DNA from 4 places in the Micromonospora sp. PTRAS2 genome. Region 3 is predicted to be linked to each of the others. Evidence: riboswitches for the same ligand, from Rfam matches in the RefSeq annotation. Region 3 holds a riboswitch; each other region holds the start of a gene.
What was found. A riboswitch is a leader RNA that binds a small molecule or an ion and turns the genes downstream of it on or off. The one in region 3 is predicted to bind cyclic di-AMP.

Region 1 (7,649 bases), on a different contig from region 3:
CGCGCTGCGCAGCGAGAACGCCGGGGCGGAGTCGAGCGACAGGTAGCGGTCCAGAGTGGCCGGGTCGCGGCCGGCCTCGGCCAGCGCCCGGTCCATCCGGGTGGCGAGGTCGGCGACCGTCCCCCACCACTGCTCCACGTCGTCGCCGCCCGTGCCGGTGGTGACCCAGCCCTGCCCGAACCGGGCCACCAGCCGCATCGAGCGGGGGCCGTTGGCGGCCATCACGAACGGCACCCGGGGCGTCTGCACGCAGCCCGGGTTGTTGCGGGCGTCCACGGCGGCGAACCAGTCGCCGCGCCAGGTGGTGCCGTCCTCGCGCAGAATCAGGTCGAGCAGCTCGACGAACTCGGCGAGCCGGTCGACGCGCTGGCGGGGCGGCAGCGTCTCCCCGCCCAGCACGGCCGAGTCGAAGCCGATGCCGCCCGCGCCGACGCCGAGCAGGAACCGGCCGCCGGAGACGTCGTCGAGGGCGGTGATCTGCCGGGCGAAGGCCGCCGGGTGCCGGAAGTTGGGCGAGGCGACGAGGGTGCCCAGCCGGATCCGGGAGGTCACCGTGGCGGCGGCGGTCAGCGTGGTCATCGAGTCGAACCAGGGCCCGTCGACCAGGTCCCGCCAGCCCAGGTGGTCGTACGTCCAGGCGTGGTCGAAGCCCCATTCCTCCGCCTGCCGCCAGCGGCGCTGCGACTGCGACCAGCGCTGGTCCGGAAGGATCACGATGCCAATCCGCATGAGCGCCAGCGTACGTCCTGACCGGCCGGCGGCATCCCGCCGAGGCAGCACCCCGCCGCACGCTCGGTCACCAACCGTCGGCGCATCCCGTCGTGCGAAGTGTCCGGTTCGTTCACCACCCACGACCATCGGGAGTCGCCGTGAACGTCGCACTCTGGGCCGCGCAGGCGGTCCTCGCACTGATCTTCGCCTTCTCCGGGCTGACCAAGGGCACCTGGTCCCGGGAGAGGCTACTCGCGGGCGGGCAGACGAGCGCGCGGATCGTACCCATGCCCATGCTGCGGACCGTGGCCGCGCTGGAGGTCCTCGCGGCCGTCGGGCTGCTCCTGCCCGGGTTGACCGGCATCGCGACGTGGCTCACGCCGCTCGCCGCCGCCGGCCTCGGCGTCGTCATGGTCGGCGCGGCGGGCATCCACCTGCGGCTGCGCGAGCCCGTCGCCGTGCTGGTCAACCTGACGATCCTCGCCACCTGCGTGTTCGTCGCCGTCGGCCGGCTCTGACGCCTCCGGGTCCGGCGAGCGCCTGTGGGCCGACAGGGCCGGGGCTGGCAGGCTCGACGCCATGACGACCGGGACCGACTGGCAGGCGTGGCACCAGCCCTACGCCGACGAAGACTCCCCGCTGTCCCGCCGGCTGCGGCTGGTGCGCGGGGCGATCACCGCGTGGCTGGACGAGCGCCCCGGCGAGCCGCTGGCGGTCGTCAGCGCCTGTGCGGGCCAGGGACACGACCTGGTCGGTGCGCTGGCTGGCCGGGCCGACGCGGCCCGCGTCCGCGCCACGCTGCTGGAGTACGACCCGGGCAACGTCGCCGCCGCCCGGGCAGCCGCCGCCGGGGCCGGCCTCGCGAACGTCGACATCCGGCGGGCGGACGCGGGCCGGCTCTCGTCGTACGCACAGGCGGTGCCGGCCGACCTCGTGCTGATGGCGGGCGTCTTCGGCAACGTCGACGACCATGACGTACGCCGAACCGTGGCCGCCCTGCCGCAGCTGTGCGCGGCCGGTGCCACGGTGATCTGGACGCGGACCCGGCGCGCCCCCGACCTGACGCCGGTGCTGCGCGGCTGGCTGCGGGACGCCGGTTTCGCCGAGCGGGCGTTCTACGCGCCGGACGGCGTGCTCTTCTCGGTCGGCGTGCACCGGTTCACGGGCACGCCCCGACCGCTGGACACCTCCGGAGCGCTGTTCACGTTCGTCCGTCAACCATGATCGACTCCATGGCGGCGACACGGCGGCATCCGACCCACCGTGATACCGCCATGTCGCCGACATGCTGCCAAGGACCGGGACGAGAAGCGAGCTAGCCTGCCGGTGGCTCCGTCCACGGGGCCGCGCACATCTCGAACGGCCGGTAGGCCAGGGCGCGGTCAACGACCTCGGCAGCCGTCAGCTCCGGCATGATGCTGAAGATCAGCTCAGAGACATCCGGATAGACGAGATCTCGTTCGAGCCTGTCCAGCCAGTCGTTCAACTCGGCGTCCTCGGCATAGTCGAGCCGCATGATCCGCTCAACGAGGGCGACGGCCTCGTTGCGGGTCAGCTTCGCGGGCATGGCGACCACCTCCGAGCGGGCTGACGACACGCCGCATGACCATTGACCTTGCAACGCCGAAGGCCCCGGCTCGGGACTTGCGTCCTGACCAGGGCCTTCGTGCGTGGAGCGGGTGACGGGAATCGAACCCGCACTGTCAGCTTGGGAAGCTGATGTTCTGCCATTGAACTACACCCGCAGGCGGACCCACTGTACCCGACACCGCTGACGCGTGCACCCAGGCACCCCTCGCGCGCCCCATCGTCCCGATCGCGCCGACACCCGGCCGACCAAGATCCGCAGGCCATCGTCGGTACGCGGGATTTTCATCGCCGCAACATATGCCCATTCTCAAATGCCTCGATGGGTTGTAACGTCTCCCGCACGTTCAAGCCACGGCGCGACACACCCCCTGTCGCGCCGCCAGAAAGAGGTGGGCCCATGGGACTCCGTCCCAACCTGCTGACCCGGCGCACCGCCGGCGTCGCGTCGACGACCCTCGCGCTCCTGCTCAGCACCGCCGCCGTGGGTGTCGTCCCGGCCGCTTCGGCCTTCTCCGCCGCCCCGACCGAGGCGTGCGCCGAGCCGGCCGACGTCCACTCGGACGCCCGGGTGAAGGCCGGCGCGCACGCCAAGCACGAGCCGAACGAACTGACCGCCAAGGAGACCCGCGAGCGGGAGGCCGACCTCGCCGCCGCCCTGCGCGAGCGGGCCAACTACCGGGCCGGTGCCGGCGCCGCCGCGCTCGCCACCGTGACCATCCCGGTCGTCGTGCACGTCATCCAGGAGGACAGCACCCGCGCCGGCGGCAACATCCCGGACTCGATGATCAACTCGCAGATCAGCGTGTTGAACCAGGCCTACACCGGCGCCACCGGCGGCGCGGCCACCGCCTTCAGCTTCCAGCTCCAGAAGATCAACCGGGTCACCAACCCGGCGTGGTTCCCGATCGTGCAGGGCTCCTCGGCCGAGCGCTCGATGAAGTCCTCGCTGCGCGAGGGCGGCAAGAACACGCTGAACATCTACCTCGGCGAGCTGAGCGACGACCTGCTCGGCTGGGCCACCTTCCCGAAGCGCCGGCTCGACAGCATGGACGGCGTCGTCGTGCTGACCGAGTCGCTGCCGGGCGGCACCGCCACCAACTACAACCAGGGTGACACCGGCACCCACGAGGTCGGCCACTGGCTGAACCTCTACCACACCTTCCAGGGCGGCTGCTCCGGCTCGGGCGACGGCGTGAGCGACACCCCGGCCGAGGCGTCGCCGGCATACCAGTGCCCGACCGGGCGGGACACCTGCACCGCGACCGGCCTGGACCCGATCACCAACTTCATGGACTACACCTACGACTCCTGCATGTACCAGTTCACCGCCGGCCAGGCGGCCCGGATGCTGACCGCGTGGAACGCGTACCGCGCGGCATGACGCACCACTGCCGCTGATCGTTCCGGTGCCGGCTCCGTCTCCCGACGGGCCGGCACCGGCGTCTGTGGGGGTCAGGCCGCCGCGCGATGGGCGCCGCGCCCGTCGAGGACCGACCGCCGATCCGGTACGCCCACCGCGCCCCCGCCCGGGGCGGTGCTCGCGGCGTCGGTGGTGGCAGTAGTAGTGGTGGTGGCCGCAGCGCCAGCGGCACCGGGGTCGAGCCAGACCTGCACGGCCGGCCGACCGGTCGCCTCACCCGGGCGCACGGTGCCGGCGTCGCCGCGCCGGGCCAGCATCGCCACGTCGACGGTGAACTCGAAGAGCCGCCAGTCCACCTGCGGCGCGGCTCGCCCGATCTCGGCGAGCCGGGCCACCCGGGCCTGGTCGGTCACCGGCCTGGCGTGCCCGGCCACGTACGCCTCGTCGTCGCTGTCCTCCGGCGGGAAGGAGTGCAGCGCGTAGCGGCCGTCGCGTTCGAGGTCGCGCCGCTTCGGCGAGTCGACGACGAAGCAGAAGAGCCCCTCGTCGGTGATCACCGGGGACACCGGGTGCACCCGGGGGCCGCCGTCGGCGCGGACGGTGGCCAGGTAGCCGAAGCCCGGCCCGTACTGCTGCATGAGATGACGGATCCCGTCGGCGAGTCGTGGCTCGTCAGCGGCGAATTCGGACCAGGAAGCCATGCCGGCATTCTATCGAACACCTGTACGACACGCGAAGCGCGACGCGCGGGTCGGGCACCCGATTCGCAGGCCCGCTGAGCAGCCCCGCTGACCGGTCCCGCTGACCCACCTCGCTATGGTGTTGCGATGCTGCTCTCCGACCGCGACCTCGTCGCCGAGCTGAAGGCCGGCACGCTCGCGCTGGAGCCGTTCGAGCCGACCCTGGTGCAGCCGTCGAGCATCGACGTACGCCTCGACAAGCTCTTCCGGGTCTTCAACAACCACCTCTACACGCACATCGACCCGTCGGCGCAGCAGGACGACCTGACCTCCATGATCGAGGTGCCCGACGGCGAGCCGTTCGTGCTGCACCCCGGCGAGTTCGTGCTCGCCTCCACGCTGGAGGTGATCTCGCTCGGCGACCAGCTCGCCGGCCGGCTGGAGGGCAAGTCGAGCCTGGGCCGGCTCGGGTTGCTCACCCACTCCACGGCCGGCTTCATCGACCCGGGCTTCACCGGCCACGTCACGCTGGAGCTGTCCAACGTGGCGAACCTGCCGATCACGCTGTGGCCGGGCATGAAGATCGGCCAGCTGTGCATCTTCCGGCTGTCGTCGCCGGCCGAGCACCCGTACGGCTCGGCGGTCTACGGCTCGCGCTACCAGGGTCAGCGCGGCCCGACCCCGAGCCGCTCGTGGCAGAACTGGCGCACCTGGCCGCCCCGCTGACCCCCGCCCCCTGACGTACCGCTCCTCCTGCGGCACGCTGCGGCGCGCTGCGCCACCCTCCGCGGTCCTCCCGCCCGAGGGGTGTGAGAAGGGGCCCCTTCTCGACCGTATGCGTTAAGAAGGGGCCCCTCCTTGCACCTCAGGCGGGGCGGCCGAAGCTGTGGATCGGGCCGTCGTCGACGCGCTTCATCTTCACCGGGACGCCGGCCCGGGAGGCGTGCACCACCCAGCCCCCGCCCACGTACATGCCGACGTGGTGCAGGTCGGAGTAGTAGAAGACCAGGTCGCCGGGGCGCAGGTCGGCGCGGCTGACCTTGGCGGTCACCGACCGCTGCTGGGCCGCGTTGTGCGGCAGCGAGACGCCGGCCTTCGCCCAGGCGGCCAGCATCAGCCCTGAGCAGTCGTACGAGTTCGGGCCCTCGGCGCCCCAGACGTAGGGCTTGCCGATCTGGGCGCAGGCGAACTTCACCGCCGTCCCCGCGCCGCCACCCGGATAGCTCGCCGGGCAGGGGGCGGGCTTCAACGGGCCGCCGCCTCCGTTGCCGTACACCTTCAGCCGCAGCTTCTGCAGGCGGTCGATCTCGGCGTTGATCTGCTTCTTCTTCGCGGCGAGCTGGGCCTCGGTGCGGGTGAGCTGGGCGACCATCTCGTCGAGAGGCTGCTTCTTCGCGGCCAGCTCGTCGCGGAGGTCGACGACCGCCTGGACGTCGTGCTGCTGGCGCTGGGCGAACCGGTCGAGCAGCTCCAGCTGCCCCATCATCTGGCTCGGCGTGCGGCTGCCCAGCAGGGCGTTGACCACCGAGATGTTGTCGCCCTTGTACGCCTCGGCGGCGAGGCCGCCGACCTTCTTCAACGCCTCGTCCACCTGGCGCTGGAGCGGCCCGATCCGCGCGGCGAGCGCGTCGGCCTGCTTGCGCTTGGCGGCCAGGTCCTGGCGGGTGGCGTTGTGCCGCTCGATGATCGGTTCGAGCTTGTTCCAGTCCTCGTCGATCTGCCGCTCGATCTCGGCGACCGAAGGGTCGGCGTGGGCCACGGTCGGTGCGCCGGTCAGGACGACGGCGACGCCGACGAGGGCGGCGAGGACGGTGGTGCAGCGTGACCAGCGGGTACGCGGCGCAGCCGGCATCCGGTCGGCGTCGGCCGACCGGCGTGACGGGCGCCGCGGGGCATGGAGTGCCACCGGGCTCCGTTCTCCTTCTTCCTCTACCGCCTACCGGGTTAGCTGACGGGTTCGGGCGGGAAGGGAGAGCGCCCTACCGCAGCGCCGCTGCGGATTCACCCCGGCGTACCTGGGTCCCCGGCTCGCCCGGAGGCGACTCGGCGGTGTCGCACCGTCACCGCCCGGCTGGGCGGTGCAGCTACCGGCCGACAATTGGCCAGAGTAGAGACGATCGCCATCGATCCGCAACCCGACCGGCCGTGACACACCGTACAGGCCCGTGGCCGGCGTCGATGTCCGCCGCACGCCGAAGGCCCCCGGCGGGTGACCGGGGGCCTTCGGGTGGTGCTGCGCGGCGCGGCCTTCGCGGGGGCCGGGCCGGGTCAGCCGGGTCGGCGGAAGCCGGCCACCGGCATGGTGTTGATGCTGCTCACGTTGACCGGCTTGCCGGCGCGGGGCGCGTGCACCATCTTGTCGTTGCCGATGTAGAGGCCGACGTGGTGCAGGTCGCTGAAGAAGAACACCAGGTCACCGGGGCGGGCCTCGGAACGCGGGATGGCGCGGCCCTCGTTCCACTGGGCGCCGGTGAAGTGGGTCAGGTGGATCCCGGCCGCCTTGTAGGCGAACTGGGTCAGGCCGGAGCAGTCGAACGAGTTCGGGCCGGTGGCACCCCAGACGTACGGGTCGCCGACCTGGGCGCAGGCGGTCTTGATGGCGGTGCGGGCAGCGGCGCTGACCACGCCGGTGACCGTCGGGCAGCCTTCGGTGGACACCACGGTCTTCGGCATCGACGCCTGGAGCCGCTTGATCTCACCGTTGATCTTGGTCTTCTTCGCCGCCAGTTCCTTGGTCTGCTTCTCCTGGGAGACGATGAGCGTGTCGAGCTTCTGCTTCTCGGTGTCGTACTTCGCCCGGACGGCGAGCACGCCCTCGACCTGCTTGCGCTCCTGCGCGGCCAGCCGGTCCAGGATGGTCAGCTGCTCGGCGAGGGTGCCCGGCTTGGTGCTGACCAGCAGCGCGCCGATGTCCTGCGACGGGCCGGAGATGTAGTAGCGGGAGGCGAGGTCGCCGACGCGGTTCATCGCCAGCTCTGTCTCAAGCGCCAGCGGCTCGATCTTCTTCTGCACCTCCGCCGCCTTCTCGCGGTTCACCTTGAGCTGGGCGCGGACCTTGTTGTACTGCTCGATGGTGGGCTCAAGCTGCTCCCACTGCTTGTCGATCTGCGCCTCGATCTCGTCCACCGACGGCTCGGCGTACGCGGGCGCGGTCAGTGTCCCGGCGCCGACGGCGACCGCCGCGACCAAGGTGAGCAGGCGGCGTGCGAAACGGCGGGCACCACCCGGGCGAGCGGTTGACCGTTCCGGGGCATGACGATGAGGGGGCATGGTTGCCACCGGCACCGACTCCTTCGCAACCGACCGCC
Region 2 (7,649 bases), on a different contig from region 3:
GCCTCCAGGTCGGCCACGATCGCCTGCGCCGCGCGCTCGGTCACGCCCACCTCGTCCGCGACGTCGCGCAGCCGGGCGGTCGGGTTGCGGGCGATGGCGAGCAGGACATGGCCGTGGTTGGTGAGGAACGTCCAGTTCCGGGTGCTCCCGTTCCCACCTGCTGTCGTCGCCATGTCGGACATGTTAGGGCTCGGCGACGACGCCCACGCCCCTGGGCCGACGCGGGCCGGAGCGCGGGCCTGCGCAAGCCCTTCCCAAAGCAGGAAATGTGTATCACGTAACGCTTGACGTGCCTTTCGCTGCGTGTGACCGTGGGGGAACTGGTCGTGCGCGTGAATGACGAGGTGATGGGGCATGGAGCATTCCAGCATGTCGATGGCTCAGGCGGGCTCCGGCCAGCTAGACCCCCTCTCGTCCGTCGGGCGACCGGGCGAGCCGGGCGCTGCCTGCACCCCGGCCCGGGCCCTCGCCGAACTGCACGCCGGCAACCACCGTTTCGTGAGCGGAACGCCGCGCCACCCCAACCAGGACGCCGACCACCGGGCGGCCGTCGCCGACGGGCAGCACCCGTTCGCGGTGATCGTCGGCTGCTCCGACTCCCGCCTGGCCGCCGAGATCATCTTCGACCGTGGCCTGGGGGACCTCTTCGTGGTCCGCACCGCCGGGCACACCGTCGGCCCCGAGGTGTTGGGCAGCGTCGAGTACGCCGTGACCGTGCTGGGCACCCCCCTGGTGGTGGTGCTCGGCCACGACTCCTGCGGGGCGGTGCAGGCGGCCAAGGCGGCGGCCGGCACCGGCAGCGAGCCCGCCGGCAACCTGCGGGCCGTGGTGGACGCCGTGGTGCCCAGCCTGCACCGGGCCGCCGAGCGGGGCGTCGAGGGCATCGACGAGATCGTCGACATCCACATCGCGTGCACGGTCGAGGCGATGCTCGACCGGTCGCCCGTGCTGGCCGCCGAGGTCGACGCGGGCCGCTGCGCGGTCGTCGGGATGTCGTACCGGCTCAGTGCCGGCGGGGTGCGGACGGTGGCCGCCGTGCCGGCCGCCATGGCCGCGGACGCCACCCCGGCCCGCGCCGCCGCCTGACGCACCCCCGCCGCCCGGCGCTCACCCCCGGCCCTGACGCGCACCGCCGCCCGAGACACGACGAGAGGGGCCGCCCCCACAGCGGGACGGCCCCTCTCGTCGTGCGCGGCGCGCCGCGTCAGAGCAGCGACATGTGCACGTGGTCCGTGTGGTTGGACGGCCCGCTGTAGGACTTCCAGCCGGTCGCCGGGAACCAGATCTGCCGGTTCCAGATGACGTAGTAGATGCCGAGCCGGTCGGCGTTGCGGATCAGGAACGCGGCGAGGTTGTTGCCGTACATCCGGGTGTCGTTGTTGTGCCAGGGGGAGAACCCGCTGTTCTGGAGCGACCAGTCGCAGGCCCGGCCCTTGGGGTGTTCCCACGGCCCGCCCGGCCGGTAGCAGCCCACGAACCGGTTGAAGCCGGCCCGCTTGGTCTCCTTGTAGGCGTGCAGGGTGCGGGGCGTGATGCAGCCGGAGGTGGTGGGGTCGTTCTCGCTGCACGACTCGGGCCGCCAGTCGCCGTCCGACGTCCGGCCCGGCCCGATCCTCGCGACCGGGGAGGTGGCGTTGACCAGGCCGCCGGTGAAGCCCTTGCCGCCGACCAGGGCGAGTGCCTTCTCGGCGTCGAACTTCTTCTTCGCCATGACCGACGCCTGCTTCTGCTGCTCGCGGACCTCGGCGTCGAGCGCGAGCTTGGCCTGCTCGGCGCGGTTCTTCGCCGCGCTGACCTCGGCCAGCTTGTTGGCGTTGACCATGTTCAGCTCGTCGAGGGCCGAGGCGCGCTTGACGAACGAGTCCGGTGTGTTGCTCTCCAGCAGCATCGCCATCGCGCCGACCCGGCCGGTCCGGTACGACTGCGCGGCCATCTCGCCGACCTGCGGCGCGAGCGCGTCCAGCTCCTCCTGGGCCTTGCGCACCTCGTCGGCGAGCTGGGCCTGGCGCTTCTTGGACTTCTCGAGCTTCGACTTCGCCTGGGCGTAGTCCCGGTTCGTCGCCTCGATGACGTCGGTGATGAGCTGGGGCTCGTCGTCCTCCTCGTGCCCCGAGGGTTGGGGGGCGGCGGCGGGCAGGGCGAGCGCCGGGGCGGCCGGCCCGGCGACGACCGCCAGGGCAGCGAGCACGGCCACCACGGGTGTCAACCAGCGGTGCAGGGGTGCCGTCACAATGTTCCCTTCCATCGACCGCCGACCGGGTTAGCTGACGGGTTCGGGGCGGAAGCGGCCCCTACCGCTCGCGCGGATTCACCCCGGGCACCTGGTTCCCCGGCTCGCCTCGCGGCGATTGGGCGGCGGCACCGCAGGCGCCGCTTCGCGCCTTCGGCGGTGACCGGCAGCGAGGTTACCCGAGAGCCCATGCGGGGAGCTACGTCCGGATGCCGACTAAAAGCGTCATTTCGTAATCGCCATCGGTAATCAGTGATGCGCTTCTCAGGGCGGATGCCGCCACCGGTCACGCTGTGAAGTGTCACCATGCGGTGTCCGTGCCTCCTTCTCGGTGCGGCCGTCCGGCCGGGGGGTGGGTGGGGGCGTGGTCGTCGGGGACCCCCTCGGCCGCCCGGCCGCCGCCGAGCGCCTCCAGCGCGAGATTGCGGTCCGCGGTCCGCCGCCCGCCCCCGGGGGTACGCGCCGCCGGCACGTCCCCGCCGTCCGCCGGGCCGGGCCGGGACGCGGCGGTGTGCCCCTCAGCGGCGTGCCCAGTGGCGGTGTGTCCCGCCGCCGTGCGCCCCGCTGCGGTGACCACGGCGGCCAGCCCGGTGGTGAGCGGCACGGCGGCGATCAGGCCCAGCGTGGCGACCGCGCTGCGGACGATCTCCTGGGCGAGGAACTCGCTGGTCAGGATCTCGGTCACGGGGCGGGAGTCGGCGGTGAGCAGGAGCAGCAGCGGCAGCGACGCGCCCGCGTACGCCAGCACGATCGTGTTGACCGTGGAGGCGATGTGCGCCCGGCCGACGCGGGTGGCCGCCCGGTAGAGCTGCAACCGGGACAACCCCGGGTTGGCGTGCGCCAGCTCGGTGACCGTGGCCGCCTGGGTCACGGTGACGTCGTCGAGCACCCCGAGCGAACCGATGATGATGCCGGCCAGCAGCAGGCCGTGCAGGTCCACGTCGCCCCGGAACATCGACAGGGTGGTGGCGTCCTCGCTGCCGTACCCGGTGAGGTGGGTGGCCGCCGTGGCCAGGGTGCCCAGCAGGCCGGTGAGCACCAGGCTGCCCAGGGTGCCGAGGACGGCCACCGACGTCTGCGCGGTGACCCCGTGGGTGAGGTACAACACCACGAACATGATCAACGCGGAGCCGACGACGGCGATCGGCAGCGGCGACCCGCCCGCGCCGATGCCGGGCAGCACGAAGGTCAGCAGGATGGCGAAGGTGGCGGCGAGCCCGGCCAGGGCGGCCACCCCCCGCCAGCGGCCGAACGCGACGATCGCCAGCGCGAACACCACCGCCAGCCAGATCAGCGGGGCGCCGCGCTGGTGCTCGGCGATGTTGTAGGCGCTCGCCGCCGGGTCGGCCGGGTCGGTCAGCTTCACCAGCACGATCCGGTCGTCGACGGCGACGGTGGGCGCGCCGGGGCCGGTCGGGATCGGCGTCTCGACCTGCTGCCCGGCGTCGGGCCCCTGCTCCACCCGGACGGTCACCGTGCCGCACGGGCCGTCCGCGACGCCCGGCCCGCCGCCCTCCGGCGTCTCCGGCTGCGGCGGGCACTCCTCGGTGACCACCCGGGTCACCGTGCCGTGATAGCGGGGCACCGGCGAGCCGCCGTCGACCTCGGGGCCGCCGCCGCGGGGCCACAGGACGACCGCCGCGATCACGGTGAGCACGAAGAGGGGCACCACGGTCGCGACGAGGACCCGCCGCACCCTCGGTGGGGTGGGCGGGGCGGGTCGGTTGTGGTCGGCGCCCATCGACGATCTCCAAACGGTGTCAGCGCGGGGTACGGCTCGGCGGCCCGGACGGTTCAGCGTCGCGGGCGATCGATCCGGGCCGGCTGCCCGGACGACCGCACCGGGCCGGCCGCCGGAGGACCTGCCCGTCCCGCGGGCCGCCCGAAGCCCCGCCCCGCCCCACCGGCGGCCCGGTCTCCGCCCTGCGGGCCGCCCGGAGCGGGATCCCACGTCCCATCGCCCGGAATCGTAGCCACCCTCACCTGCGAACGCAGGTCGGCCGACACCATGTCGGCGACATGGCGGTGTTCCGGCCGCCCTGATACCGCCATCTGGCCGACATGCTGTCGATTCAGCGGGCGGCAGGGCATGTTGGAGACATGGCCCACGACGAGCACGCCGGGCACGCCGGGCACGACAAGCACGCCGGGCACGACCCGGAGATGTTCCGCCGCCGGTTCTGGGTCTGCCTCGCGCTGACCCTGCCGATCGTCGTCACCAGCCACATGGTGATGGACTGGTTCGGCTACTCGCTGGAGTTCCCCGGCCGGGCCCTGGTCGGCCCGGTGCTCGGCTCGGCGGTCTTCTGGTGGGGCGGGTGGCCGTTCCTGGTCGGCGCGGTCCGGGAGCTGCGCGACCGGGCACCCGGGATGATGCTGCTCATCGCGATGGCGATCAGCGTGGCGTACGCCGCGTCGCTGGCCACCAGCGCCGGCGCGTTCGACCTGGACTTCTGGTGGGAGCTGGCGGCGCTGGTCACCATCATGCTGCTCGGGCACTGGCAGGAGATGAAGGCGATCGGCCAGGCCCGGGGCGCCCTCGCGGCGCTGGCCGCGCTGCTGCCCGACGACGCGGAGCGGGTCGGGCCCGACGGCGGCACCGAGCGGGTCCCCGTGGCCGCGCTGCACGTCGGCGACGTGCTGCTGGTCCGGCCCGGCGGTCGGGTGCCGGCCGACGGCCGGGTCGTCGACGGGGCCGCCGAGCTGGACGAGTCCATGATCACGGGCGAGTCCCGCCCGGTCGCCCGGTCGGTCGGCGACCGGGTGGTGGCGGGCACGGTGGCCACGGACTCCGCGCTCCGGGTCGAGGTGCAGGCCACCGGCGAGGAAACCACCCTCGCCGGCATCCAGCGCATGGTCGCCGAGGCCCAGCGCTCCAGCGGCCGGGCCCAGGTGCTCGCGGACCGCTTCGCGGCCTGGCTGTTCTACGTCGCCACCGCCACCGCCGTGGTGACGGTCGTGGTCTGGTCCCTCCTCGGCGACACCGACGAGGCCGTCGTGCGGACCGTCACGGTGCTGGTCATCGCCTGCCCGCACGCGCTGGGGCTCGCGATCCCGCTGGTCATCGCGCTGTCCACGGCGGTGGCGGCGCGCTCCGGCATCCTGGTGAAGAACCGTCTCGCGCTGGAGCGGATGCGCACCGTCGACGCGGTGCTGTTCGACAAGACCGGCACCCTCACCCGGGGCGAGCACGCCGTGACCGGCGTCGCGGCCGTCGCGGGCACCGGCGAGGACGAGCTGCTGCGGCTGGCCGCCGGCGTCGAGGCGGACAGCGAGCACCCGCTGGCCCGCGCGATCGTCGCCGCCGCCGAACAGCGCGGCGGCCCCGCACCGGCCACCGGCTTCCGCGCCCTGCCGGGCCGTGGGGTGCGGGCCACGATCGACGGCACGGAGTACGCCGTGGGCGGGCCTGCCCTGCTGCGCGAGCTGGGCGTGGGCCTCCCCACCGAGCTGGAGCAGGCCGCCGCCGACTGGGCGGGGCGAGGGGCCGCCGTGCTGCACCTGGTCCGCCTCCCCGGCACGGTGCTCGGCGCGCTCGCCCTCGCCGACGAAGTACGCCCCGAGGCCCGCGAGGCGATCGCCGAGCTGCGTGCCCAGGGCATCCGCACCATCGCGATGATCACCGGGGACGCCCGGGCGGTGGCGGACGCGGTCGCCGCCGATCTCGGCTTCCGTGCCGGTGTGGACGAGGTCTTCGCGGAGGTGCTGCCGGCCGACAAGGACGGGAAGGTCACCGAGCTGCAACGACGTGGGCTGACGGTGGCGATGGTCGGCGACGGGGTCAACGACGCCCCGGCGCTGGCCCGCGCCGACGTGGGCATCGCCATCGGGGCCGGCACGGACGTGGCGATCGAGTCCGCCGGGGTGGTGCTCGCCTCGTCCGACCCACGCGGGGTGGCGGCGGTGGCCCGGCTCTCCCTGGCGTCCTACCGCAAGATGGTGCAGAACCTGGCCTGGGCGGCCGGCTACAACGTGGTGGCCCTGCCGCTGGCCGCCGGGGTGCTGGCCTGGGCCGGGGTGGCGCTGAGCCCGGCGGTCGGGGCGATCCTGATGTCGGCGTCCACGATCGTGGTGGCGCTGAACGCCCAACTGCTCCGTCGGGTCCGCCTCACCCCCGGCTGATTCCGGCCGGGGCCGCAGCCCGGCTCGCGGTGCCGGGTCACATTCCGCGCCCGCATCCGCGAGGCGAGGTGAGTCGACCCCGGGCGAGGCTCTAGCGTGGTGGTGTGGGGACGACGGCGGTGACGGGCGGGCGGTGGGGTCGCCTCGCGCTGCTGCTCTGCACCCTGATCGGCCTCGCCGCCATGCACACCCTCGGCCACGGCGCACACTCCGGCGGCACCCACGCCGGCCACGACGGGGCAGCACCGCGCGACGGCCACCCGGCCCCAGCGGCGTTCGCCGACGGCACGGGCGGTCCCGTGGCACTCGTCGGCGGCATGGGCGGTCCCGTGGCGCCCGCTGTCCCCGTCGGGCTTGCCGGCGGCGCGGCTGTCCCTGTGGCGCCCGCTGTCTCCGTGGCGCTTGCCGGCGGCGCGGCTGTCCCTGTGGCGCTTGCCGGCGGCGCGGATGCGCTCTGGGCGTTCGCCGGTGGAATGGCCGTCCCCGTCGGCGGCATGGTCGCCGCCGTCACCCTGGGTGCCCGCGCCGGCTGTCCGGCCGGTGGGTGTGCGCCCGCCCGGCTGCTGCCGGACGGTGGCCGCGCCGACGGGCCGTCCGGGTGGAGCGCCTGCCTGGCGGTGCTCGGCGCGCTCGGGGTGGCCCTGCTCGTCGCCGTGCTCCTGCTGACCCGTGCCCGGGCACCCGGCCCGCCCGGCTGGCAGGCCGGTGGCGTGTCCGCCGGGCCGCGCGCCCCGCCATCCCGCCCGCTCGGCCTTCGGCTGGCCGAGGTCTCGGTGTCGCGTACGTAGGACGCCCCGGCGCGGTGCCCGGCTCTGCCGGTGACCCGTGTCTCCGTCCTGCCCTCGTACGTGACCGAGACCGAAGGATTCACCATGACCACTCGTACGACCGCGCGCCGCGCCGCCCTTGCCGGCGTGGCCCTGACCGCCGTCCTGGGCCTGGCCGCCTGCGGCTCCGCCGACCACGGTTCGCCCAGCCACGACCAGCCGGCCGCCGGCACCGCCGCTGCCGGCGCCAGCGCCGCCGGGACTCCGACGCGCGGGCCGGCCGCGTTCGGCGACGCCGACGTGATGTTCGCCCAGATGATGATCCCGCACCACCGGCAGGCCGTGGAGATGGCCGAGTTGGCCGAGACCCGCGCCGCGGACCCGGAGGTCAAGCGGCTCGCGGCCGCGATCAAGGCCGCCCAGGCGCCGGAGATCGCCACCATGACCGGCTGGCTGACGGGGTGGGGCCGGCCGGTCCCGTCGCCTGCCCCGGGGCACGGGCACGGCATGCCGGAGATGGACCACGAGAT
Region 3 (7,649 bases):
TCGCCGTCGTGGTCGCGTTCTCCCTCGGTGCCGCGTCGCTGCCGCCGGGCACGATGCTCCCCGCCGGCGTCGACCCCGGCCAGGCCGGCTCCGGCCCTGCCGTCGCCGCCGCCTCCGTTGCGGGGCCCGCCGCCGTCGCGGAGGCCCGCACCGTCGCGGCATCCGCCGCCACCGGGTCCATCGCCGCCGGCTCCACCGCCGCAGCGGGTGCCGCCGGCCCGTGGCCGCCCGCCGACGCACCGCCGCCCGCCGAGGCCGGGCCCCCGCAGGTCGCCGCGCCGGCCCCGCAGCGGGTGCCGACCGGGCTCGTCCCCGCCGCCGTCGGCCCCCGCGCGCCGCCGGCCGCCTGAGCCACGCGGCGGGCCGCGCCCGCCACCACCGTCGCCGACGACCCTCACCCACCGCCGCCCCAGCCGCCGGGCCCGTACGCCGCAGGCGTCCCGCCCGGCGGCGGCCCGGATCCCTTTCCGCCTCCCTGCCCGCGAGGTGCCGACCATGGACATCGTTCTCTACCAGTTCCTGACCGAGGTGCCGCTGGCCGCCGCCATCTGGTCCGTGCTGCTCGTGCTGGCGCTCACCGTGCTCGCCGTGCTGGTCGCCCGCCCCGAGCGGGACCGCCCTGCCGCCGTCGAGCCCCCGGCCCGGCCCGCCGCCCCGCCCGCCCCGGCCGCCGCCGACCTGCGTCGGTACGCCGAGGAGGTGGCGGTGGCCGCCGCCGGGGCGGCGCAGAACGCCCGCCGCCGACGGGCCGCCTGGACGGCCGCCCAGGACGCCGCCGAGCGGGCCTGGCAGGCGTACGACGAGGCGGAGACCGCCGCCCGACGCTTCCGCGACGCGGGCGCGCTGCCGACGCCGCACACCCCGCGTACCCCCGCCGAGTACGCGGCCCGGGAGCGCTGGCTGCACCACGCCGCCACGGCGGCCCACCTGCGGGGCGAGTTGTCCATCGGGCAGCTCTGCGACGTCTTCGCCCGCCGGGGCGGCTGGGACCCCCGGCTGCACCCAGTGGAGCAGGAGGTCGTCCTGGCCCGGGCCGTCCGGGACGGCAGGCTGGCCCGCTACCGTGCCGCCGCCGCGCGCGAGCGGGCCGCGTGGGGCGATGCCGAACTGGCGGCCGAGGCCGCCCGGGCGCTGGCCGCCGAGGCGTACGCCGCCGCCGAGCGCGCCCGGCCCGCCCACGCGCCGACGACCAGCGCAACGGCCTCCGGCAGGGTCCTCGGGATCACCGGCTGGCGCCCACCCCGCCCCGCCCCGGCCCGGTAACCGCGGACACCGTGGTGGTGGTGATCGCGGCGACCACGGTGATCGCGGTGATCGCCGTGACCGCGGTGATCAAGAGGTTTGCGTCATCGCGGAGATCAACTCTGACGCTTTTCTCTTGATCACCGAGGCGGGACGCGGCGGGGGCGGGTTGGGTGGGTGTGAGGCGGGTCATGGTGGGGTGGGATCGGGCAGGCGGGGCTATTCGGTTTGATCCGGGTCGGTATTCGCCGAGATTCGGGCCGCGTCGTCCCGTTGCGGGTTCGTTGGCGTCGGATGGGTCGGCAGTCCCATTGAGTCACGTCAGTCTCCTAATGCCCCGTAAATAGGTCGGCCAGGGGGCGTTTAAGCAGGTGGCGTGGGGTTGGCAGGGCTTTCGTCGGCCAGTAGTGTCGGCCCGTCCGGTGCGGTACCCGATCGCAAGAGGCGACGCCGCGCCGACCCGCTCAATCGTGACGATCACGAACCGGGGACCCATTGCACGTCCGGGGTGAATCCGCGGGCCACGGCCTGCGGTAGGGCGATCTTCCCGCCCGAATCCGTCAGCTAACCCGGTAGGCGGTGTCGGAAGGAGTTCCATCCTCGTGCAGTTTGACCCCACCCCCCGGGTTGTTCCTCCACCACGGAGCCCGGTGCCCGTGTCCGCCGCCGCCGAGCCGGCGCACTGACCGTCGCACCCCTGCGTACGCCCGCCTGAGCGGGCGCCCCAGAAAGCGGAGACCCCACCGGCCGCGGACACGTCCGCGCCGCCGTGCGCCGACGCGCGCCCGGGTGCCTCCGCTTCCGCCCCCGTCCCGTGGAGGAACACGTGAACGATCAGCTCAAGCGGCACCTGCGGCGACTCGCCACAGAACGCCCGTACCAGGTCGTCGCCGGCTCCGCCGCGGCGCTGCTGCTGGCCTCCGGCACCGGCGCGCTGCTCGCCGCCGTCGACGACGACGCCCCCGCCCCGCAGCGGACCACCAACGCCGCCGTGGCCGAGGTGGCACCCCGCCTCGACGGCGCGGCCAGCCGCGCCCAGGCCCGGATCGCCGCGCCGCTCGCCTCCCCGAGCAGCGCCGCGCCGTCGCCGAGCGCCACCTCGGCCGCCCCGAACCCCGACCTGACGGCCTCGGCGACGCCGAAGAAGACCACGGCGAAGCCCGCGGCCCCGAAGCCGCCGTCGTCGAAGGTCCTCGACTACGACTACGAGGCCCAGACCACCTACTACTACTGCGGCCCGGCTGCGGTGCGCAACGCGCTCTCCGCCACCGGCGTCGACGGCACCCAGGACGACCTGGCCGCCCGCCTCGGCACCACCGAGATGGGCACCAACTCGGCCTACGACACCACCCGCGTGCTCAACGAGATGGTCAAGGGCGAGCCGTACCGGACCCGGCTGATCCCCGGCGGCGCCGCCACCTCGGCGGAGACGGAGCGGCTCCGGGCCGACGTGGTGAAGGCGGTCAGCGCCGGTCGCGGCGTCGTGGTCAACATCGCCGGCGACGCCACCGACGTCGACGGCGGCTGGCACTCGTTCCCCGGCGGCCACTACATCGCCGTCGTCGGCTACCGCGACTCCGGGCGGACCGTGCGCATCGCCGACTCGGCGGACCCGGCCGTCCCGGCGTACTGGATCAGCACCGCCGCGCTGGCCCACTGGGCGGCGACGCGGGGCTACTCGGCCTGACATCACCCTCCCCCCACCGGCCCCGGCTCTCCTCCGCAGAGAGCCGGGGCCGGTGCTGTCTCCGGGCAGGCGGGGACGGCCTCGATTCTTGGACAGTTGCGGTTCAGGGCGAACAGCAACTGTCCAAGAATCGGAGGCGGGACGATCAGGCGGTGGGGGAGTGGCTCATCGCGTCGGCGGCGCGCGGGGCCGGGGGGTTCCAGCCCGGCTCCAGCTCCCGGCGGGCCGCCGAAAGGAACGCCTCGGCGTACGCCTCGGCCGGGAAGTCGCCCAGGTAGTGGGCCCGGTTGCCCCAGCGGGCCGCCGCCTTCGGGTCGGTGTCCAGCAGCAGACCGAGCACCTCGTCGAGGTTGCCCGCGTCGCGCCGCAGCACGTAACCCGAGCCGGCCAGCGGGAACCGCTCGACGAACCGGTCGCCGTCGCCGACCATGTCCGTCACCGCGTACGGCTTGCCGGAGTAGAGGTAGTCGGAGATGACGCCGGAGACGTCCGAGACGAGCGCGTCGGAGCGGTTGACGCAGTCGACCAGGGACAGCTCCCTGCTGGCCGCCGCCCCGAAGACGTGCTGCCGCCCGGTGCGGGCCCGGTCCGCCGCCAGCAGCTCCGTGAGCCGGGCGAGCTGCCGCGCCGACGCCGGGTTCTGCCCCGTGTACGGGTGGGCGCGCAGGATCACCGTCGCGCCCCGGGCCAGCAGCCCCCGCACGATCGTCTCGCCCACCGGCAGCGAACAGTAGTTGGCGTCGGCGTGGTGCCCCGTCCAGGTCGGGGTGTAGAGCACCGTCGGGTTCGCCAGGCCGGTGGCTGGCGCGCGGCGTACCTCGATCGACTCGACCTGCGGGCGGCCGACCACGACGAACTTCTCCGCCGGGATGTCCACCCCGGCCCGGGCGTACCGGTCGATCGCCGCCCGCCCGGCCACGAAGTTGCGGTCGAACAGCGCCGTGACCGGGTTGGCGCTCGGGGCCTTGTCGCTGTCGCCGTGGTGGATCTGCACGTGGGTGAGCTGCGAGAACCGGATGCAGTGGCTGTTCTTCGCCCCGTGGTTGACGTAGAACGCCACCTTCAGGCTCGGCACCAGCGCCTCGTCCATCGCCTTCAGCGTCGGGCAGTAGACCACCGGGGCGCTGGTGGCCGCGGCGATCGGGGCGAGGAACTCCGGCTCCCGCACCATCACGAAGAACGGCCGGCCGATCCGCTCCAGGTACGGCAGCCACATGGTGACCTGGTATTCCGACCCGGGCGGGGCGGAGAAGTGCAGCAGGAACTCCGGCCGGTGCGCCCGCAGCGCCCGGGCCACCGCCGAGCCGCCCGCCCCGGGCCGGAACCGCCGCTTCGCCAGGTCGGCCGCGACCGCCCCGGCCCCCGCGCCGACGGCGAGGGCCACCAGCAGGGCGACCCAGGCCGGCAGCACCAGGGCGGCGGCCAGCGCCACCACGGCGAGCAGCATCAGCAGGGCGTCGCCCAGCCGGGCCGCGACCAGCGGGGTCCACGACCGCACGGGCAGGTTCGCCGCCCGGATCTCCAGGTCGCCGGCCTGCCGCAGCGGCCCCACCAGCAGCACCAGCCCCAGCAGCACCAGGGCCGTCGCCGCCAGCGCCGGGTCGAAGCCGGCGTCGAGCCGTCGTGCGTACCCGACGAGGATGCCGGCGGCGAGCAGCACCGCCTCGGCGGTGCTGTCGGCGGCCGGGCGGACCCGGCGCTCCCAGCCGGCGGCGACGAGGGCCGCCACCGCGAGCGCCAGGCCCCAGCCCGTCGCCCCGGTCAGGGCGAGGGTGAGGAACGCCAGCACCGCCAGGCCGGTGGCCGCCACCCGGGCGGCCAGCTTCCTGACCAGGTCACCACGCATGTCGCTTCGCTTCCTTCGCCCGTCGCGGTGGCCGTCGACGCGTCAGCCGGCCGGGGCCGGGGCCGGGGCGGACGCCCGGCTGGCCTGGGCGGGCACGCCCGCGGCGGGCAGCTCGCCCGGCGCCCGGCGCACGTCGATGACCTGCCCGGTCAGCTCGGAGATCAGCACGTCCAGCGACGACTGGGCGACGGTCTCGGCGGCCAGCAGGGTGTGCTCCGGCTCCTCGCCGAACGCCTTGGTGCGCATCGGCGTGGCGGTGCGCTCCGGGTTGATGCAGTTGACCCGTACGCCGAACTCGGCCCACTCGTCGGACAGCGCCTGGGTGAGGTTGACCAGGGCGGCCTTGGTGGCCGAGTAGAGCGCGTAGCGGGCCCGGCCCCGGGTGTACGAGCTGGAGGTGTAGAGCAGCAGCTGGCCCTTGGTCTGCTGCAGGTACGGCAGCGACTGCCGGGCGATGGTGACCGGGCCGACGAAGTTGACGTGCAGGACCCGGTCCATCGTCTCCTGGTCCATCTCGGCCAGCTCGCCCTTCTCCAGGATGCCGGCGGTGACGACCACGTGGTCGATCCGGCCGGTGGCCTCGAAGGCGGTCTTCAGCGCGGCCTCGACGTCCTCGGCGCGCTCGACGTGGGTGCCGGTGGTGGAGCGGCTGAACGGGAAGACCTGCGCGCCGTGGCGGCGGGCCAGCTCGGTCAGCTCGTGGCCGATGCCGTAGCTGCCCCCGAACACGACGATCGTGCGGCCGGTCAGCTCCTCGGTGTAGCCCCGGTCGGTCAGCCGGGGGGCCTGCGCGGCGGCGAGCTGGAACAGCTTGTCCGCCAGGTGCACGTCGACCGGGTGGGTGACCTTGATGTTCTCGTCCGAGCCGTCGATCACCTTGATCGGGGTGCCCGGCAGGTAGCGCAGCACGACGCCGCAGTCGTCGGTGGCGGCGAAGTCGGGGTCGCCGGCGGCGACCCGGTACGCCTCGCGGATCGTGCCGGACCGGAACGCCTGCGGGGTCTGCCCCCGGCGCAGCGTGGAGCGCACCGGGATGTCGGTGATGCAGTCGTTGTCGTCGACCTGGATGATCGTGTCGGCCGACGGGATCGCCACGTCGACCGCCGAGTACGTCCAGAGCGCGTTGACGCACTCCCGCACGATCCGGCCACTGAGCAGCGGGCGCACCGCGTCGTGGAAGAGGATGTTGACGTCGCCCTCGCCGACCGCGTCCAGCGCGATGCGGGTGGTGGCGTTGCGCGTGTCACCGCCGGCGATGACCTTGCTGACCTTGCGGAAGCCGGCCTTGTCGACGATCTGCTGGGCGTCGGGGACGTGCCCGTCGGCCATCAGCACGATGATCTCGTCGATCTCGGGGGCCGCCTCGAAGACCGCCAGGGTGTGCTCGATGATCGGCTTGCCGGCGATCTTCAGCAGCTGCTTGGGGATGCCGAGGCCGAGCCGGGTCCCGGTCCCGCCCGCCAGCACCACCGCCACCGTCCGCGAGGGCCGCCACGGCGCCGGGGTCTCCGGTGTGGCGTCCGGGCCAGTGGTGTGGTCCTGCGTCATTGCCGATCCTCACTCTCACGGTTTGCGAACAGGGGGTGACGGCCGCACGGCGGCCGGGTGAACCATAACGCAACCACCGCGCCGCCCCCCAGGGACGACGCGGTGGGGAAGACACCCGCACGACACCGTACGGACGCCGCAACCTTACTTCTTGTTGGAGAAGTCCTCGTACGCGCGCAGCACCTCGTCGGTCGGGCCGTCCATCCGCAGCACGCCCGATTCCAGCCAGATCGTCCGTTCGCAGGTGTCCCGCACCGAGGAGAGCTGGTGGCTGACCAGGAACACCGTTCCCGCGCCCTCCCGCAGCTCCCGCACCCGCTGCTCGCTGCGCTTGCGGAAGCCCTTGTCGCCGGTGGCCAGGGCCTCGTCGATCAGCAGCACGTCGTGCTTCTTCGCCGCCGCGATGGAGAAGCGCAGCCGGGCGGCCATGCCGGAGGAGTACGTCCGCATCGGCAGCGAGGCGAAGTCGCCGCGCTCGTTGATCCCGGAGAACTCAATGATCTCCGGGGCGAGCCGGGCCACGTCGGCCGGCTGCATGCCCATGGCGAGGCAGCCGAGGGTGACGTTGCGCTCACCGGGCAGGTCGTTGAGCAGGGCGGCGTTGACGCCGAGCAGCGACGGCTGCCCCTGCGTGTAGACGGCACCCCGGTTGACCGGCAGCAGCCCGGCGATGGCCCGCAGCAGGGTGGACTTGCCGGAGCCGTTGCTGCCGATCAGCCCGATCGCCTCGCCCCGGTACGCGGTGAAGCTGACCCCCTTGACCGCGTGCACCTCCCGGATGTTCGGCGCGGACGTGCGGGACATGATCCGCTTCAGCGCGGCCACCGGGCTGGTGCCGCCGGCGGCGCCCTTGTGCACCCGGTAGATCACGTGCGCGTCGTCGACCACCACGGTCGGGATGCGCTCGACGATCCTCGGCAGCGTCACGGTGACGTCGTTGGACGTCTCGATGTGCTCAGCCACGGCCGTACTCCTGTTCGCCCCGCCAGAAGTAGATGAAACCACCCACGCCCATCACGACCGCCCAGGCCACCGCGTACGTCCACGCCTGGACCATGGAGGAGTTGAGCAGCGGCGCCCCCTCCAGCAGCGCGTGCCGGGCCAGCTCGATGTAGACCAGCATCGGGTTCGCCTCGACGATCCGGGTCGCCCAGCTCGGCAGGCTCTCCTCGAACAGCGCGACGTTGTAGAGCACGCCGGAGCCGTACATCCAGGTGCGCACCAGGAACGGCATCACCTGCTTGAGGTCGGCGACCTTCGAGCCCATCCGGGCCACGGCCATGGTGAGCCCGGCGTTGAACAGCGCCTGGAGCAGCACGACCGGCA
Region 4 (7,649 bases), on a different contig from region 3:
CGGGGCCGCGGCGGCGCCGACCGGGGGACCCGCGCCGGCCGCCCGGGACGTGGGGTGGATCGCGGCGGCGGCATGGCCCCGCGAAGCCGTCAGCTGCTGGCCGTACCCTCACCCGGTCACCCCGGCGCGCCGCCGCGCCCCTGGCGCGGCCGACGCCGCCGTCTGCGAGGAGCCCGTACGTTGACCGACCGCACGACCCTGGAGCAGGAGATCGCCGCCGAGCAGCGGCACCTCGACCGGGTGTACGCCCGCCTCGCCGAGCTGCGCCGCTTTGCCGCGCAGGCCGAGAAGGACGGCTACCGCCTGGCCCGGGTGGGCAACTTCGGGGCGCTCGTCGAGCGGGACGCGATGGTCTTCCACGCCGCCCAGCGCCGGCACGTGCTCGATGCCGAGCACGAGGGGCTGGTCTTCGGCCGGCTGGACCTGCGCGAGGGGCAGGTGCTGCACGTGGGGCGGCTCGGGGTGCGCGGCGAGGACGCCGAGACCCTGGTCGTGGACTGGCGGGCCCCGGCCGCCGCCGCCTTCTACCAGGCGACGCCCGCCCAGCCGCTGGGCGTGGTGCGGCGGCGCACGATCTCCTCGTCGGCGGAGCGGGTGACCCGGATCGAGGACGACCTGCTGGATCCGGCGGCGGCCCCACCGGACATGGCGGTGGTGGGCGACGGAGGGCTGCTGGCGACCCTGTCCCGGGCCACGGGCCGGGGGATGCGGGACATCGTGGCCACGATCCAGCGCGAGCAGGACGAGGCGATCCGCTCCCCCGCCTCCGGGGTCACGATCGTCTCGGGCGGGCCGGGCACGGGCAAGACGGCGGTGGCCCTGCACCGGGCGGCGTACCTGCTCTATTCCGACCGCAGCCGCTACGCGGGCGGCGGCATCCTGGTGGTGGGCCCGTCGGCGGTGTTCGTGGAGTACATCGCCTCGGTGCTGCCGTCGCTGGGCGAGGAGACGGCGACGTTGCGCTCGCTGGGGTCGATGTTCCCGGGGATGGGCGCGACGCGCACCGACCCGCCGGAGGTGGCGGCGGTGAAGGGTTCCCTGCGGATGCGCCGGGTGCTGGAGCGGGCGGTGCGGGACGCGGTGCCGGGCGGGCCGGGCGAGTTGCGCCTGCTCTACCGGGGTGAGCTGCTGCGGCTCGACCGCCGGGAGCTCGACGGCATCCGGGACCGGGCGCTGGGCCGGGGGGCCCGCCGCAACGAGTCGCGCCGGGCGGGCTTCGACGGGGTGTTCGCGGCGCTGTGGGCGCAGGCCCGGCGGCTGGGCATCGGCCGGTTGCCGGAGCAGCGCGCGTTCGAGGACGAGATCGCCGAGCGGCCCGAGTTCCGCGAGTTCCTCAAGGCGTGGTGGCCGCGGCTGCACCCCCGGCACGTGCTGGGCTGGCTGGCCCGCCCCGACCGGCTGCGGCGATACGCCGCCGGGGTGCTGTCCCGGGCGGAGGTGGGCCTGCTCGTCGAGGCGTACCGGGCGCTGGACGTCGAGGGGCTCACGATCGCCGACATCGCCCTGCTCGACGAGCTGGACGCGCTGCTGGGCAAGCCGCTGCAGCCGAAGCGGGCGAAGCGCGACCCGTTCCAGCTCGCCGGGGGCGTACGCGAGCTGAGCACGCATGCCGACCGGCAGCGCGCGGCGCGGGAGGCGGCCCGGGAGCGGCCCGAGGACTACCGCGACTTCGCGCACGTGGTGGTCGACGAGGCGCAGGACGTGTCGCCGATGCAGTGGCGGATGATCGGCCGGCGGGGCCGGTTGGCGTCCTGGACGGTGGTGGGCGACCCGGCGCAGACCGCGTGGACGGGGGACCCGGAGGAGCTGACCCGGGCCCGGGACGCGGCGCTGGGCCGCCGCCGGCGGCACCAGTTCGAGCTGACCACCAACTACCGCAACTCGGCGGAGATCTTCGCGGTGGCGGCGGCGGAGATCCGCCGGCTCTACCCGGACCTGGCGCTGCCCCGGGCGGTGCGGTCCACCGGCGTGGCCCCGGTCGAGCTGACCGTGCCGGCGGCCGAGCTGGCGGCGGCGACCGTCGCGGCGGTCGGCGACCTGCTCGGCGAGGTGGAGGGCACGGTCGGGGTGATCACGCCGGTGCCGCGCCGCGACGAGGTGGCGGGCTGGCTGGCGGGCCGGGCCGCGCCGCGCCTGCAGGTGGTGACCAGCCTCCAGGCCAAGGGCATGGAGTACGACGGCGTGGTGCTGGTCGCCCCGGGCGAGATCCGGGCCGACCCGGGGTCGGGCGTGCGGACGCTGTACGTGGCGCTGTCCCGGGCGACCCAGCGCCTCGTCACCATCGAACCCACGGGCTGATCCGGCGCCCGGCCGTTCCTCGGCCGGACCGCTGTCGATCACTTGCACATATTGCGATGTGAGCATAGATTGGGCCGGGCGGGGATCACGGACGGAGGGTGTGGGCGTGGGCGCAGGTCATGACCACCACCACGGGGCGGCGAACGCGGCGGACCGCCACTCGGGTCGACTCTGGGCGGCGTTCGCGCTGCTCGCCGCGCTGATGATCGTCGAGGCGGTGACCGCGCTCGGCACCGGCTCGCTGGCGCTGCTCTCCGACGCCGGGCACATGTTCACCGACGTGCTCGGCATCGGCATGGCGCTCGCCGCGATCACCGCCACCCGGCGGGCCACCGCCGACCCGCAGCGCACGTTCGGGCTCTACCGGCTGGAGGTGCTCGCCGCGCTCGGCAACGCCCTGCTGCTCAGCGGCGTCGCCGTCTACGTCCTCGTCGAGGCCGTCCGCCGCTTCGGCGACCCGCCCGAGGTCACCACCGGCCCGATGCTCGTGGTGGCGGTGCTGGGCCTGCTCGCCAACGTCGCCGCGTTCGCCCTGCTGCGCAGCGGGGCGAAGGAGAGCATCAACCTGCGCGGGGCGTACCTGGAGGTGCTGGGCGACCTGCTCGGGTCGGTCGGCGTGATCGGCGCGGCGGCGCTGATCATGGCCACCGGCTGGTGGTGGGCGGACCCGGCGGTGGCCGTCGCGATCGGCGTGTTCATCCTGCCCCGCACCTGGCGGCTCGGGCGGGCCGCGGTGCGCATCCTGGTGCAGGCCGCGCCGGAGCACCTCCAGGTGACCGCCGTGCACGACCGGCTGGCCGCCGTGCCCGGCGTGGTCGAGGTGCACGACCTGCACGTCTGGACGCTGACCTCCGGCATGGAGGTCGCCTCGGCCCACCTGACCATGGCGCCCGGCGCGGAGGTCGGCGCGGTGCTGACCGCCGCCCGCACGGCCCTGCACGAGGACTTCCACATCGAGCACGCCACCTTGCAGGTCGAGCCGGGAGCCGCCCGCGACGGCTGCGGGCCGGCCGGCTGGTGAGACCGAGGCTCATCAATTTTCGCGATATTCGTGGCCGAATGACTGACTTGACAGGCTTCATCCGCGTACCCTCCGTCACGGAAGCAGCGCTGGTCCCACGCGCACCGGTAGGCTCGGCCCCGGCCATCGCCGGGCGGCGCCCTCCGGCGCCTGTGGTGGCCGCCGCCTAATCGCCTGCGGGCGAGCCGGGGAACCATGTTTGTGGGGTGCATCCGCTCCAGCGGTAGGGATCTTCCGTCCCGAACCCGTCAGCTAACCCGGTCGGCGGCTGACGGAAGGACATGCATATGCCAGTAGTGGCACCTGTAGGAAGGATCGCTGCCCGGGTGGCGGCGGCGCTGGTGCTGACGCTCGCCGTCGGCCTCGGGGCCGCGCCGGTGACGCCGGCCGGGGCCGCGCCGCCCGTCGGCCTGCTCGCCGCCGCACCCGGCGACGACGAGGAGGGCGGCACGCCCGCCCTGCGCGCCCAGCTCGAGGCGGCGAGCAAGGGCTACCTGGAGGCCAAGACCGCCCTCGACCGGTCGGTGAAGCGGCAGCAGCAGCTCGGCGGCCAGCTCAAGACGGTCGAGGCCGAGCTGGTCACCCGCGGCACCAAGGTCGGCGAGATCGCCGGGGTGGCGTACAAGAAGGGCCGGCTCACCGCCGCCTCGGTGCTGCTCGACAGCAGCTCCCCCGAGGGGTTCCTGGACCGGGCCGCCGCGCTCGACACGATCGCCGCGAACGAGGACCGGGCGCTGCGCGAGCTGCTGACCACCCGGGACGAGGCGACGAAGACCCGGCAGGCGCTCGACGGCGAGATCCGCGAGCAGCGCAAGCAGGTCGCGCTGATGGGCAAGCGCAAGGAGCAGGCCGAGCGGGCGCTGACCGTGGCCAACAACAAGGCCAGCAGCAGCGGCGGCGGGTCCAGCCCGGGCGGCACCTCCAGCGCGAACGCCACCCCCGCGAAGCGCAACTCCGACGGCTCCTGGCCGGCGGAGTCGTGCAGCGTCAACGACCCCACCCCCGCCAACGGCTGCATCACCCCGCGCACCCTGCACGCGCTCAACCAGGCCAAGGCCGCCGGCTTCACCCGGTACGTCTCCTGCTACCGGCCCGGCGGCTCCGGCGAGCACCCGAAGGGGCGGGCCTGCGACTTCGCCGCGCAGAAGGGCGGCTTCGGCGGCGTGGCCAGCGGCGGGGACCGCACCTACGGCAACAACCTGGCGGCGTACTTCGTGCGCAACGCCGACCGGCTCGCCGTGCTGTACGTGATCTGGTTCAAGCAGATCTGGCTGCCCAGCAGCGGCTGGAAGGCGTACAGCGGCGGAAACGGGGACCCGTCCAGCGACCACACCAACCACGTGCACCTGTCGGTGATCTGACCCGCGCCCGCCCCGGCGGCCCTCCCCCGACGGGACGGTCGCCGGGGCGCTACGCCGCCCGGCCGAGCACCTCGCCGAGCCGGCGGGCCAGCCCGAGGTGCGCCGAGCGGGCCTGCCGGAAGGCGTACGCGAACAGCGGCGTCGGTGCGACCAGGGTGATCTCCACGTCGACGCGGACGAGGCCGTCCGGCTCGTCGCGCAGCCGGGTGTGGTTACGCACCGTCGTGGCCGGCCGCTGCCGGGCCACCGTGACGATCTCGTCGTCGGTCACCACGAGCACGTCCGCCTGGTACGTCACGCCGAAGCGCACCGGCCCGGCGGCGAGCTGGTCGGTGATCGCGTAGCTGGCCAGGGCTCCCGGTCGGGACGACAGCCGGCGCACCCGCGTGATCAACGGATGCAGCTCGGTCTGCCGGGCGGGATCGCTGAGCAGCGCCACCGCCTCCGCCCGCGAGCAGCGGGCCTGGACCGAGTACTGGAAGCTGTCGCGCCGGGGCATCCGTCGATCGTCCCCCACCCGGGGGCGTGGGGGAAGGGTCGAAGGCCCCGGCGCGTGGACCAGCGCGGGCGGCCGCGTCAGGCGCCGGGCAGCACCTCAGGGGTGGCCGTGCCCGCGAGGTAGGGCTCCGGGGCACCGAAGAGCCCGAGCAGGCCGGTCACCCAGAGCTGCCGGTGCACGAACCGGCTCGGCTCGGTGACGACCAACTTCACCCCGCTGACCTCGGCGGTCTGGAAGCCGGCCACCATCGCGCTGATGCCGACCGAGTCGATGAAGGTGACGAGACGCATGTTCAGCTCGATGCGGGCGGGCCGCCCCTTGGTGAGCACCTCGGCGATGGCTTCACGCACCTCGTACGCGGTGTCGACGTCGATCTCACCGCGCGGGGCGATCTCGATGACACCACCGGAAAGAACCGACTTCACGATCGACAGGCTCACGCGAGCACCTCCACTCGCCCGTTGACGGGCGCCTCATCAGTACGCGGGCCGCGACCGAGAGTATTCCTCCGATGGCCTCGGTCGCCACCCCTCGGGATGAGCAATTCGTGGATCAGGGCAAAACACGTTGCCCTTATCCGGACTTTTCAGATCCTGTTTGCCGCACGACCGGCCCGGGGGCCGGTGTCGCCGACCCAGGGTAGCGGTCCCCTCCGACCTTTGCGCGCACCCCGCTCCCCGGGCGTGTGCCCACCCGGCCGCCACCGGCGGGACCCGCCACCGTTGCCCGCCCCGCCTAGCATCGGCGACGTCCACACCCGTAGCTCGGAAGGGACCACCCCATGATCCGGAGACTGGCCGGCCTGGCCGGCGTCGGCGCGCTGCTCGCACTCATGCTGGCCTGCGGCTTCGGCGGCGCCGGGGACGACGACGATGACGACGACGACGACTTCGCCCGGGGCGCGGCGGTGGTGTCCGTACGCTGAGGGCACGGCCGGCGCGCCGGGGGTTTGCGGTGGCGTCGGGTGGGGCACTGCCCCGGTGGGCGGACCGCGCCGGGGCGGACCCCGGGCGACCGCCCACCGGACCCACGCCGCAGTCCGAAGTGGCCGCAAGCTTCGGCACCCGAGGAGGTAGCACGATGTTCGGAACCAACCTGCTGGAGCGCCGCAGCAAGCCCGAGCGGATAGCGGACCAGGCGTGGCAGCACCTGGCCTCCGCCGTCGCCTCCGCCGGGGACAGCGTCCGCGACACCGCCCGCTCCGCCCGGCGCAGCGGCTCGGGCCTCGCCGACGAGGCGGGTGACCTGGTCGGCTCGGCGGCCGACGAGGCGCGCCGCCGGGCGGTGCTGGCCTTCGACGCGCTCGCCGGTCGCCGGCCCGCCCTGCCCTGGGCGCTGCTGATCGGGGCCGCCCTGGCCGGCGCGGCGATCGGCTGGGCCGCCGGTTCGGCGGCGCGCGCCGCCGGGCGCCGGGGCGAGCGCGACGTCGAGGAGATCGAGTTCGTCGACGTCGACCGGCCCAACTCCCCGGTCGGCCTGGACGGCTGAGCCCTGGGCGGCTGGGCCCTGGCGGGCTGAGCATCCCCGGCCGGCCGTCGCCGGCCCTTCGAGACGCGAACCGGGCCGGCCTCCGTGCGGGGAGGCCGGCCCGGCGTTTCGGGACCGCGCGGGGCGGTCAGTGTGCGGTCAGTTGGCCGTGCAGGTCAGGATCGCCGGGGTCGAGTTGGCTCCGGTCCCGCTGGCGACGAAGCCGAAGGTGGTGCTGCCGCCGACGGGCAGCGTCCCGTTCCAGCCCGCGTCCCGCACCACGACCTGCGCCCCGGTCTGGGTGTAGGTGCCGCCCCAGAGCTGGGTGATCTGCTGGCCGCCGGGGAAGTTCCAGACCACACCCCAGAAGCTCTTCGCCGAGCCGCTGTTGTTCTTCACGGTCACCTCGCCCTGGAAGCCACCGGACCAGGAGGTGGTCACCTTGTACGTCGCCGAGCAGGCCCCGGCCGGCACGGGCGTGCCCGTCGGGGTGGCCGGCGGCGTCGTGGCCGGGGGCGTGGTCGCCGGAGGCGTGGTCGCCGGAGGCGTGGTGGCCGGGGGCGTCGTCGCGGGCGGCGTGGTCGCCGGCGGGGTGGTCGCCGGGGGCGTCGTGGCCGGCGGGGTGGTGGCGCCGCCGAGCCGGTCGGCGACGATGATGCCCCGCCCGTTGGTGCCCAGGTAGGCCCGCCCGTAGACGCGCGGGTCGCCGGTCAGGGCCTCGCCCGCGTTGCCGTACTGGTGCTTGTCGTCGTTGATCCGGACCCAGGCCGCGCCGGTGTTGTCCGACCGGAACAGGCCGGCCTGCCCGTCGACGGTGCCGAAGACGAACAGCGCCGGGTACGTCTGCCCGGGGGCCGCCTTGCCGAAGCCCACGTTCACCGCCGACGACACGCCGGCCTGCTTGGCGAAGGTGGCCCCGGAGTCGGTCGAGCGCCACAGCCCGCCCTCGCCGGCCAGCCAGATGTCGCCCTCCTTGCCGGGCAGCGCCTTGAACTTGACGTTC

Region 1: it holds a riboswitch for cyclic di-AMP, as region 3 does, so the genes downstream of both, ACVMYR_RS03895 (C40 family peptidase) here and ACVMYR_RS18665 (C39 family peptidase) in region 3, are expected to answer to the same signal.
Region 2: it holds a riboswitch for cyclic di-AMP, as region 3 does, so the genes downstream of both, ACVMYR_RS01175 (coiled-coil domain-containing protein) here and ACVMYR_RS18665 (C39 family peptidase) in region 3, are expected to answer to the same signal.
Region 4: it holds a riboswitch for cyclic di-AMP, as region 3 does, so the genes downstream of both, ACVMYR_RS15905 (coiled-coil domain-containing protein) here and ACVMYR_RS18665 (C39 family peptidase) in region 3, are expected to answer to the same signal.

What each region holds. Positions count from the first base shown of each region.
Region 1 is NZ_JBSWBU010000001.1:802,156-809,804, forward strand. Features, by position in the region: gene ACVMYR_RS03855 (LLM class flavin-dependent oxidoreductase) at 1-729, opposite strand, end outside; gene ACVMYR_RS03860 (DoxX family protein) at 870-1,229, shown strand; gene ACVMYR_RS03865 (SAM-dependent methyltransferase) at 1,291-1,935, shown strand; gene ACVMYR_RS03870 (e9imm peptide) at 2,027-2,278, opposite strand; tRNA gene ACVMYR_RS03875 (tRNA-Gly) at 2,383-2,456, opposite strand; gene ACVMYR_RS03880 (zinc metalloprotease) at 2,699-3,682, shown strand; gene ACVMYR_RS03885 (pyridoxamine 5'-phosphate oxidase family protein) at 3,754-4,362, opposite strand; gene dcd (dCTP deaminase) at 4,489-5,067, shown strand; gene ACVMYR_RS03895 (C40 family peptidase) at 5,207-6,247, opposite strand; cyclic di-AMP (ydaO/yuaA leader) riboswitch at 6,260-6,400, opposite strand; gene ACVMYR_RS03900 (C40 family peptidase) at 6,610-7,626, opposite strand.
Region 2 is NZ_JBSWBU010000001.1:243,766-251,414, reverse strand. Features, by position in the region: partial or broken gene ACVMYR_RS01185 (helix-turn-helix transcriptional regulator) at 1-182, opposite strand, end outside; gene ACVMYR_RS01180 (carbonic anhydrase) at 376-1,086, shown strand; gene ACVMYR_RS01175 (coiled-coil domain-containing protein) at 1,205-2,230, opposite strand; cyclic di-AMP (ydaO/yuaA leader) riboswitch at 2,235-2,365, opposite strand; gene ACVMYR_RS01170 (YibE/F family protein) at 2,532-3,971, opposite strand; gene ACVMYR_RS01165 (heavy metal translocating P-type ATPase) at 4,331-6,352, shown strand; gene ACVMYR_RS01160 (hypothetical protein) at 6,457-7,140, shown strand; gene ACVMYR_RS01155 (DUF305 domain-containing protein) at 7,225-7,649, shown strand, end outside.
Region 3 is NZ_JBSWBU010000005.1:182,305-189,953, forward strand. Features, by position in the region: gene ACVMYR_RS18655 (hypothetical protein) at 1-350, shown strand, start outside; gene ACVMYR_RS18660 (hypothetical protein) at 496-1,263, shown strand; cyclic di-AMP (ydaO/yuaA leader) riboswitch at 1,694-1,836, shown strand; gene ACVMYR_RS18665 (C39 family peptidase) at 2,057-2,929, shown strand; gene ACVMYR_RS18670 (CDP-glycerol glycerophosphotransferase family protein) at 3,075-4,775, opposite strand; gene ACVMYR_RS18675 (bifunctional cytidylyltransferase/SDR family oxidoreductase) at 4,818-6,323, opposite strand; gene ACVMYR_RS18680 (ABC transporter ATP-binding protein) at 6,468-7,286, opposite strand; gene ACVMYR_RS18685 (ABC transporter permease) at 7,279-7,649, opposite strand, start outside.
Region 4 is NZ_JBSWBU010000004.1:202,933-210,581, reverse strand. Features, by position in the region: gene ACVMYR_RS15915 (HelD family protein) at 181-2,298, shown strand; gene ACVMYR_RS15910 (cation diffusion facilitator family transporter) at 2,405-3,319, shown strand; cyclic di-AMP (ydaO/yuaA leader) riboswitch at 3,473-3,602, shown strand; gene ACVMYR_RS15905 (coiled-coil domain-containing protein) at 3,607-4,680, shown strand; gene ACVMYR_RS15900 (SRPBCC family protein) at 4,730-5,179, opposite strand; gene ACVMYR_RS15895 (STAS domain-containing protein) at 5,257-5,619, opposite strand; gene ACVMYR_RS15890 (hypothetical protein) at 5,961-6,104, shown strand; gene ACVMYR_RS15885 (hypothetical protein) at 6,260-6,667, shown strand; gene ACVMYR_RS15880 (cellulose binding domain-containing protein) at 6,806-7,649, opposite strand, start outside.